3 regions of the Paenibacillus sp. S-38 genome follow, and region 2 is predicted to be linked to each of the others. Evidence: riboswitches for the same ligand, from Rfam matches in the RefSeq annotation. Region 2 holds a riboswitch; each other region holds the start of a gene.

Region 1 (3,205 bases), 2.5 Mb from region 2:
CGATCGACGTGATCTCCCGCACGGTCACCAAGTATGGATGGTACGTGCTTGCGCTGCTGGTGGCCGGAGGGCTGGCTATGCTCTGGCTTCGGCCTCTGCGCCAGAAGGCCAGATAGAGCACAAAGGGAAGGACAAGCGCCTTGTCCTTCCCCACGTCACCTTATGCTTGCTTCTTAACTGACAGCCCGGCTACTTCTTTGCCCGCAGCCTGCGGAAGAAATCGGTCAGCATCGAGCCGCATTCTTCTTGAAGAATCCCGCTGACAACGTCAACCCGGTGATTGAACCGTTCCTCCTGCAGCAGGTTCATTAGTGTGCCGGCACATCCCGCCTTGGGATCCTGCGTACCGTAGACCACCTGAACGATCCGCGACTGGACGATCGCCCCCGCACACATGGGACAGGGCTCGAGGGTAACATAAAGACGGCAGTTCAGCAGCCGCCAGGCATCCAGATGCTCGCTTGCCTCGCGGATGGCGATGAGCTCCGCATGGGCCAAGGGGTCCTTATCCGTCTCCCGCCGGTTATAGCCGCGCCCGATAATCTCGCCTTCCCGGACGATAACCGCCCCGATCGGCACCTCCCGTATCGCTTCGGCTTTGCGTGCTTCTTCGATCGCGGCACGCATGAAGCGTACGTGTTCTTCCTCCATAGCTGCAAACCTCTCATTTCTGCTGATGTGGACAGGGTGACGGCAGAAGTTATTCTTTGTCAACACGCTGTGGATAAAATTGTGGATAATCCGATCCGTTTCCCAGTCCATTGTAGAAAAAAGTGCATGATAGAGCAAGTTCTATCCCTATTGCCCAACTTGTCCACAGACCCTTAACAGTGTGAATAACTAATATCGTTTATACACATGTGAATAAATGGCGGCGGATAGGATCAAAAAAACACTTGAAGAATCGGGTTCTCATACCTATAATGAAGAGTAATGATAGGTATATGTGCCTAAAAACTGATGCTAAGTGACTAGGAATTTCATAAGAATCATTCGCTTCACGGCAAACCTGTCGAAAGGCAGGGACGCAAAGCTTAGGGTCTACGGTCCTGCAGGGACTATGACAGCCTGGCCGCCGAATGGACTCACGAACCCCCCGGCGGATCCCTCTTTGCGAATGGAGTCGGCCTTTTTGGCTTGGCCGATCCCCTACATCCCAGAAAACACATAACCATGCGAGAGGTGGCAACCCCATGATGAAGATGGCTGCAGCAAGATCATCTTACAGCCTTACAGACGAGACGTACCACAGCCCCAGCGGCATCCTGCTTCACAGCCGGACGGTCGTAGAGAAGGCAAGCTTCGTTTCTACCGGTATTCTGACCTATGCGGAAGGCGATATTCTGGAGATCGAAATGTCGGAGTATAAAGTGTTCGAACTCGGAGACACCGTCAAGCTGACCGTCTATTCCCCGGGCGGTATTTATATCTTTGAATCGACAGTAGTAGCTAAAGACCACGGTGCTCTGATCATTATCAACCCGCCGCAGAACCGGAATTTGTTTGCCGAGAAGCGGGAGAACCCCCGGATTACTGTGAAGGAAGACGGACGTGTGCTTTCGGTACAGATGGCGGACGGCAGCGACCGGCTGCTTGAAGACAAGATCGATCTCAGTGTGCACAATGTCAGTGTAAGCGGGATTGGGTTTACCATCCGCGAAGATCTTCGTATCGGCAGGGGAGCTGTAGTGCACCTGCATTTGGATCTCGGCGTCGAAATGGCGTGCCGCGCGGAAATCGCTCGTACCGAGAGAACCGAGAACGGAGAGTTTTATTTTGGAGCCCAGTTCATCGATCTGGCCAAGGATAAAGCAAACTCGCTTCGTGCTTATGTTCTGAAAAAGCAGGTCGAAACGCATTTTCGCACGAAGCGGGAAGAGACGGCAAAGCGGGTCTTTAAATAGGCCTAAGCCGGGCAGAGAAGACAGCCGAATCACCTATAACCAGGACAGCCAGACGTATGCGCCGCGTACCGTCCACCTCTTTGCAGCATATGCTGTATGATAGAAGAAGAGGTGGTGAGGATCGTGGCTTTTTTGATGAAGTACGAGATCATTCCACGCTACTTGACGGGACCCAGCCAGAGAAGGCCTAAGCTTCCCTTATCCGGCTGCCGCTTCATGGTGGCCCATGATACGGGAAATCCGAGCTCAACCGCGGCGGCGAACGTGGCGTATTACGAAAGGACACGCAATGATATGGCGTCCTCCGCCCATTTGTTCGTCGATGACAAGCAGATTATCGAATGCATACCCCTGCTGACAGGCACGGCGGAAAAGGCGTATCACGTGCTCTATAACGTGACGACCGATAATGCGCGGTATGGCACCGATGCCAACGATACGGCCGGTGCGGTGGAGTTGTGCTACGGCGGAAGCATCAATCTGTCGGAATCGTACAAAAGGTACGTATGGGTTTTCGCTTATGCCTGTAACCGGTATGGTCTGAATCCGCTGACGGACATCACCGGGCACTACATCCTGGACCCGGCACGGCGCAGCGACCCGCAGACGCCTCTGCGGCAGCTCGGCAAATCGTTCGCGAACTTCGTACAGGATGTGGCCGACGAGCTCAAGGCCTGCACGATCGTTACGCCCCCGAAGCCCGAGGTGCTGATCGCGCCGGAGGACGCGAACAAGCTGATCGGCTTCCTGTCGGCGATCTACTACGCCTCGCAGGATGAGGAGAGCCGGACCGAGGCGAACCGGCTGGCCAACGAGCTGCGCCGGGTCTCGGGGCAGCCGGAACAATAAGATGAAGGGCGCTCCTGACAGGCGAATGCCCGCAGCAGGCTGGACTCCGTGCGCGGCGGGGGCCGGCTTTTTTACATAAGCCCGGTTCCAAAAAGTGTAACTGCGTGACAAACTGGCTAATAATAAGCTATAATAGAATGTCAGAATCTAAGCGGAATACCGGATAGGAGTTGTCCTTGATATGGCTTTGAAAGCAGGAATCGTCGGGCTGCCGAACGTAGGGAAGTCCACGTTGTTTAATGCGATAACACAAGCTGGGGCAGAATCAGCGAACTACCCGTTTTGTACTATAGATCCGAACGTCGGCGTAGTGGAAGTGCCGGACGAGCGTCTCGAAGGCCTTGCGAAGATCGTGACGCCGAACCGCATCGTGCCGACTGCATTTGAATTCATCGATATTGCCGGTATCGTCAAGGGGGCGAGCAAGGGCGAAGGCCTTGGCAACAAGTTCC
Region 2 (3,205 bases):
CCGCCCAGAAGTCGCTGTAGTGGAAATCGAGCAGCACCTTCAGGCCCAGCTCCTTTGCATAAACAGCAGTCTCCACCGTCCGCGCCAGGTCGTTATTGCCTCCGCCAAGCGGATTCCCCTGCTCATCCACCGGGTTGTTCCAGATCCGCAGACGCACCCAGTTCGTCCCATGGTCCTTCAGGATCTGCAGCGCATCTTTCTCTACGCCGCCGTCGTAGTAATGCCCTCCGCTTTCTTTAATCTGGCTCAGCATGGAGACATCCGAGCCTTTAATGAAATCCGGGCTCAGCCCCTCAATGGGATTGATGCGGATCACGCTCTCCTGCTCTGCAGCCCGCGCCCCCTGGGGAACCCATGTCAGCGCCATGGCTGCCACCAGCAGCAGGGCCGTGCTTTTTTTCACGAATCGCATGCCTGAAAACGACCTCCCTGTCTTCGTTGTAAGCGGTTAACCAAGCTTTGGCAGACCGCTGAACCGATTATAGCAAACGCTCCCACGCGGATTACCCCCGCAAAATATCATTCTTCTGTACTTTTTGCAGGAATCCGCGGTTCCGGCTGCCCCGCCTTCTCTTTTATTTTAGGAAAAACTATGGTAACTTGAATGTCATATGAAGTTCAGGAGGACTAGAACATGGCCAAGCCGCAGTTCCGTTGGAACATTAAACTGAAGAAAAGCAACTCATACCTGGGTACCGTGTACCTCGAGGAGCCGCTCCCGGAGGTCGAGGACGTCATCATGATCGGCGACAAGAAGTACGCGCTCGTCGAGATTCAGCCGGGCAGCACCCGCGATTCCCATGATGTGTTCGTCGAGGAAGTCAAGAAGGACACTTTGAAAAAATAACAAAAACCAGCCTGTCCCATACCGGACAGCCGCTGGACACCGGCAGCCGGAGAAGGAAGCCTTCCTCTCCGGCTGTCGTTCATCCGGCCGGTCTTGTCTACGGCGGCACCTCAGTTACAGGGCTTCCCCTTTCGCTCCCGGCAGCAGCTAAGGCACGCCTGTCCCGATTTCATTCCATTTCACAACCCATTTTCCTAAATAGACATTTTTTACATTTTGACGAAAACGCGCAGGTCTTTTATTATTAATAGGTAATCATGATTTATAATCCATCTATCTTAACTTCACTTGTAAAAAGCAAACTTATTGAAAAATAAGGACGCAAAGCTTCGGGCCTACGGAATGCTATGTCATTCTATGGCAGCCGGGCCGCCTTAGTGGTGTGCATACAACCATCACCTGCTTGGGTGATGGTTTTTTTGATATCAAAGGGGCGCTTCCAACATGACATCGGCCAACTCTTCCCGCCTTCTGATTCTAGGCCTGCTCTTCGTATCCGTGCAGGCTGCCATATCCTTAGCGTACGGCGAATACATATTCCCCCTCTATCTGATGGATATCCTGGCTCCAGCCCTCTCCTTGGGTGTATTGATCGAAGTGATCCGCTCCCACACCGGTCCCCAGAAGCGATTCTGGAGTCTGATCGGCATATCTGTCTTTTGCGAGATGATGGCTCAGCTCATCTGGGGCTCCTATGAATGGATATGGAATATGGAGCCGCCTGAGATCGGTATCGCCGATATCTTCTGGGTTTCCCAGTCGCTGATTTACCTGGTCGCTTTCTACGGATGGGTCCGCTCAGGGGAGAAGAACCGCTACCTGCTCGACTCCCTGATTCTGGTGGTGAGTCTCGCCGTGATCAGCTGGGAGTTCCTGATCAAGCCGGTCTATTACGGCGAAGAGAATCTCAATCTCGTCACGATTACCGTCGACCTCCTCTATCCGATCACCTCTCTGCTCATGGTGTTCGTCCTCACCTCCTGGCTGCTGAACGGGGAGCGGCGGATGAGCCGACGGACCATGCGGATGCTGACCATCGGCTGCCTGAGCTATATGTCGGGGGACACGCTCTACATGCTGCTGATTGATATCCGTGCCCTGGATGCCCTGGAGCCCTGGATCGACACCTTCTGGACGGGCGCCGCCTTCTGGATGGCAGTGGCCGGCATCCGCTCCATCTCCGATGAACCGGATGCCGCCCCTGTAGAAGGCCGTCTCGGCCGGGTGGTCCGTTTCTCGGTTCCCTATACCGGCCTGCTCCTGCTGATCGTCATCTTGGTCTTCTTCCGCCTGACGACGGATGTGTTCGCCTGGGGACTGACGCTTACCGTTCTGCTTGTCCTCGTCCGGCAGATCCACTTCCTTACGGAGCGGGAGACGCTCAACGACAAGCTGAGCGAATCCCTCCGCAAGCTGGAGCGGATCGCAAGCAGTGACAGCCTGACGGGGCTGATGAACCGGCGGGCCTTCATGCTCGATCTGGAACAAAAGCTTGCTGAGGCAGGGCCGCGGCCTGTGGCCGTCCTGTATTTCGACCTGGACAAGTTCAAGCCCATCAATGACAATCACGGCCACCGCACAGGCGACCTGCTCCTGCAGGCCGTAGCCAAACGGCTGTCCACTCTGCAGCAGGACGGAATGAGCATGGCCCGTCTCGGGGGAGACGAGTTTGCGGTGTCCCTGTCTTCCCCAGGCAGCATAGAGCGGGTGCATGAACTGTCGAATGCCATCGTTGAGCATCTCTCCAAGCCTTATCGCCTGGAGGATGTGCCGATTCAAACGTCGCCTTCCGTCGGCATCGCCCTATACCCCCAGGATGCGCGGACCATGCCTAATCTGCTCGACGCGGCGGATCAGGCCATGTATGCGGCCAAACGGCTCGGGGGCAAGAGATGCTTCTTCTACCGGGGCGGTTAGCTCACCGGGACGGACTGCTCTGTCGGTGAGCCGATCATCAGGGGCAGCCTTCCCTGAACTTCCACTCCTGATGATGTAATATATGCTGTACAGACCGGCCCCCTGCTCACAGCTGCGAGCAGGGGGCCGGTCTGTTGGTATGAAGAGCGGATTCTCTTATTAAGGAAGAAGGGCGGGCGGCTTGCGGTGCAGCGTTCCTTGTTCATAGGCATAGGCCAGCCGGATCAGAAAGCCTTCGTCGAACGCTCGGCCCAGGAACTCGAGCCCTACCGGCAGGCCTTCCGGAGTGAAGCCCGCAGGCACCGTGACGGCAGGGAAGCCGGAGAACGGACTGAACTTCGTGTTCGAACCGGAGTTCTGCGGCTCCCCGATCGGGGCCGCCGGGTAAGCGGAGGTCGGATACACGATCGCATCCAGATCGTGATCCGCCATTACCGTAAG
Region 3 (3,205 bases), 630 kb from region 2:
TGAGATTACCATTCATGCCAAGGCGCTGTTCGGCCTGGTGAATCTCAAATTCGTCATTCCGATCGTCCGCTTTCAGAGCCTGAAGAAAGGCTTCGAGATTCAAGCCAAGCAGGTCAATGCCAATGCGGGCAGCCTTCTTGGCGAAGCGATGGGAAACATCGGTCCCGAGATGATGAGAAGGGCGTACGAGAACATCAGAATCCTGCTTCAGAACTGCTTTCAATTCAATGACTGGCTGCGTCAGATGCTCGCCCGTGTCAGGTGCACCCAGATGGATTGGAGAACCACAGTCGGCATTGGCGATGCCGCCGAAACCGCGTTTCTGGCAGGAGCGTTCTGGGGGATCAAAACCTCTATCCTTGGGCTGCTGTTCCGCTACATTCCCCTTGACGGTCAGCCGCGGCTGGCGGTTATACCCGCCTTCAATCAAACCTTGATTGCGGTGGAAGGGACATGCACCTTTCGGGTGCGGATGGTTTATGTCATGCTGGCGGGCTTTCAGCTTCTCCTGCGGATCCTGAAAGTCAAGGGTGGGCTCAAGGCTTGGCGGAACGTGCTTCTGCCGTCATAACTGCAGGTGTACCCATGAGTCAACCGGTGATGGCAGCGAAGTCCAAAGCCCGTATTAAGCCGAATACGTGCGCTGCATCAAGGGAAGCCTAACGAATGGCTAGTCAGTCTACACTACTTCTGATCAGGAGGGAACAGCGATGACAGAACATCCGATTCAAGGTCTTATGAAAACGGCCATGGAAAACATCAAAGAAATGGTCGACGTGAATACGATTGTCGGTGATCCCGTTGAGACGCCGGACGGCAGCGTGATTATGCCGATCAGTAAGGTAGGCTTCGGGTTTGCAGCCGGAGGCAGCGAATTCGTTACAACCGAGGATCCGGCCGTACCGAGTCTCTCCCGTCATGAATCCCACAATGCCCAGGTGGCGCTTCCCTTCGGGGGCGGCAGCGGCGGCGGTGTCTCCATTACGCCGATTGCTTTTCTCGTAGTGGGCAAACAGGGCGTGAAGATTGTTCCGCTCGATAACCAGACGCATCTGCTGGAGCGGCTGATCGATTCGGCTCCGCAAGTCGTAGACCGCATTCAGTCCATGATGAAGAGCGGCGGAAACAAATCGCAGGGCTCCGAGCAGGGCGCTTCTTCCCAGGCCGGATCGACGACCGTCACCAATAATATCGAGAATCAGAACTTTATCGTGTAGCCCAATTTTATGATGGAACAGGTACTCGGCAGCTGCTCTCCTTAGGAGGGCAGCTTTCTTTTTTAATTTGTCATAAAACTTTCCATATGATTCGAAAGATCTATAAAATTCTTCAAAAACTAGGATAAAAGCGATAGACTAATCCGCTTTTGTCATGCTACTATAGGTTATAAAGAACTACTCACTTACATATCACGATAAAGGCAAACCCATTGAAAGGTGGGGACGCAAAGCCACAGATCTAAAGCCCGTCAGGATTCCAAATCTGGAACACCGGGCAATGACCGCTGGGTTACCGAAAGTAAAACCGTTCTTTCCGGTGCTTTCCGGTGATAGGTTCAAGATCGACGGCTGCTCTTACCGAAGGGTGGCTTTTTTGATTTGGTTCGGATCCACGCAAGGACTCTCTTCCATTGATCTTTATCTGCCGCCTCATCCTACCCCGTTTGGAGGGCTCATCATGTCTGGAACTTACAATGTCTATCTCGTTCTCCTATCGTTTCTTATCGCCTTCATGTCCGCCTATTCGGCGTTCGATCTGGCCCGCAGGCTCGGGGGCGCTGCGGGGCGGATCCGCATTCTATCCCTCGGGGCCGCGGGGGTGATCCTCGGCACCGGCATCTGGGCCATGCATTTTGTGGCTATCCTGGCCAATGAACAGACCGCGGCTGTCGGCTATGACATCCGGTTGATGCTCCTCTCTGCCAGCTTTGCCGTTGCGGCTTCCTGGGGCGGTTTGTCCTATGCCACTCGCCCCGTTCCGGGAATCCGGAATCTCGGGGCCGGCGCCCTTCTCTTGTTCATAGGCGTGACAGGGATGCACTTCATAGGAATTGCCGCTATGGGGATGAGCGGTGCTCATGATTACGGATTACTGCTGCTGCTTGGGGCTGCCATTGGGCTGGCTGGGACGACCGGTGCTGTGTTTGTGTCGTTTCGTACCCAAGCCGCGGGAAGCGCGAGGACATCTTATCTCCGGCGTATGCTCGGAGCGGCGATGATGGGAGGAGCGATTGCCGGACTCCATTATCTCAGTATGGCAGCCATGACGTTCGGCCGTGCGGGGCACCTGCACGAGAGGCTCCGCTCCCCCAAGCTTCAGGATGATATGCTCGGGATTATTCTCGGAAACTGCATTATTTTTCTGCTCAGCATTGTTGTGATCCGGGGCTACTTTCTCGACAGACGCTACCGTGAAGGAGAGGCCGTCAAGCTGGCTGTACTGGAATCCGCGCTGGATGGCATCCTGATGGTGGATCATCAGGGGAGCATTATGGAATGCAACCCGGCCATGGGCCGGATGTTCGGATATGCACGGGAGGAGCTCAGGACGCTGGTGCTCACGGATCTTCTTGAGCTTCCCGCGGGTAGAGGCAGGCCGGAGCCGCCCGCATCGGATGCGCCGGACGGGGAACGAGGGTCAAGCTCCCTTATCTCCGTCGAACACCAAATCCGCACTCTGCTGGACAGCCGCATCGAGACGACGGGCTGGCACGCCGACGGAACTTCCTTTCCTCTCGAAATCAGCATGACGCGGGCGAAGGAGTATGGAAAGCCTGTGTTCACCGTGTTCGTCAGGGATATTACCGAACGGCAGAAGGCGGAGGAACACATCCGGCAGTTGGCGCTCCGGGATCCGCTGACGGGGTTGTTCAACCGTTCCTATCTGCAGGAAAAGCTGTCCTCCGCCATCGCAAGGGCCGAAGTCGGGCCTGGCCATCTGGGCGTCATGTTTCTGGATCTGGACGGGTTTAAGACGATTAACGATACATTCGGGCATGACTGCGGGGATATGCTGCTTCAGGAAGTGGGGGAGCGGCTGCTGCACTGTGTGCGTGAAGAAGACCTGGTTTCCCGCCAGGGAGGCGACGAGTTCATCGTTATGCTTACCGGGATCACTCCGGGGACCGCCTCACGAATCGCCGTAAGGATGATTGAGGCGCTGGCCGAACCCTTTACTTACGCCGGACGGGTGATGTCGGTGACCC

The links. Region 2 has a riboswitch for cyclic di-GMP ahead of ACP26L_RS11670 (diguanylate cyclase domain-containing protein). Riboswitches for the same ligand answer to the same signal wherever they lie in the genome.
Region 1: another riboswitch for cyclic di-GMP. It lies ahead of ACP26L_RS00165 (PilZ domain-containing protein); the one in region 2 lies ahead of ACP26L_RS11670 (diguanylate cyclase domain-containing protein).
Region 3: another riboswitch for cyclic di-GMP. It lies ahead of ACP26L_RS14505 (EAL domain-containing protein); the one in region 2 lies ahead of ACP26L_RS11670 (diguanylate cyclase domain-containing protein).

What each region holds. Positions count from the first base shown of each region.
Region 1 is NZ_CP187970.1:29,951-33,155, forward strand. It holds gene ACP26L_RS00155 (DedA family protein) at 1-116, shown strand, start outside; gene tadA (tRNA adenosine(34) deaminase TadA) at 190-651, opposite strand; cyclic di-GMP riboswitch class I at 993-1,080, shown strand; gene ACP26L_RS00165 (PilZ domain-containing protein) at 1,194-1,904, shown strand; gene ACP26L_RS00170 (peptidoglycan recognition protein family protein) at 2,028-2,753, shown strand; gene ychF (redox-regulated ATPase YchF) at 2,935-3,205, shown strand, end outside.
Region 2 is NZ_CP187970.1:2,522,848-2,526,052, reverse strand. It holds gene ACP26L_RS11680 (glycosyl hydrolase 53 family protein) at 1-412, opposite strand, end outside; gene ACP26L_RS11675 (hypothetical protein) at 635-847, shown strand; cyclic di-GMP riboswitch class I at 1,134-1,224, shown strand; gene ACP26L_RS11670 (diguanylate cyclase domain-containing protein) at 1,292-2,764, shown strand; gene ACP26L_RS11665 (amidase family protein) at 2,924-3,205, opposite strand, start outside.
Region 3 is NZ_CP187970.1:3,150,091-3,153,295, forward strand. It holds gene ACP26L_RS14495 (DUF2953 domain-containing protein) at 1-571, shown strand, start outside; gene ytfJ (GerW family sporulation protein) at 711-1,217, shown strand; cyclic di-GMP riboswitch class I at 1,410-1,517, shown strand; gene ACP26L_RS14505 (EAL domain-containing protein) at 1,678-3,205, shown strand, end outside.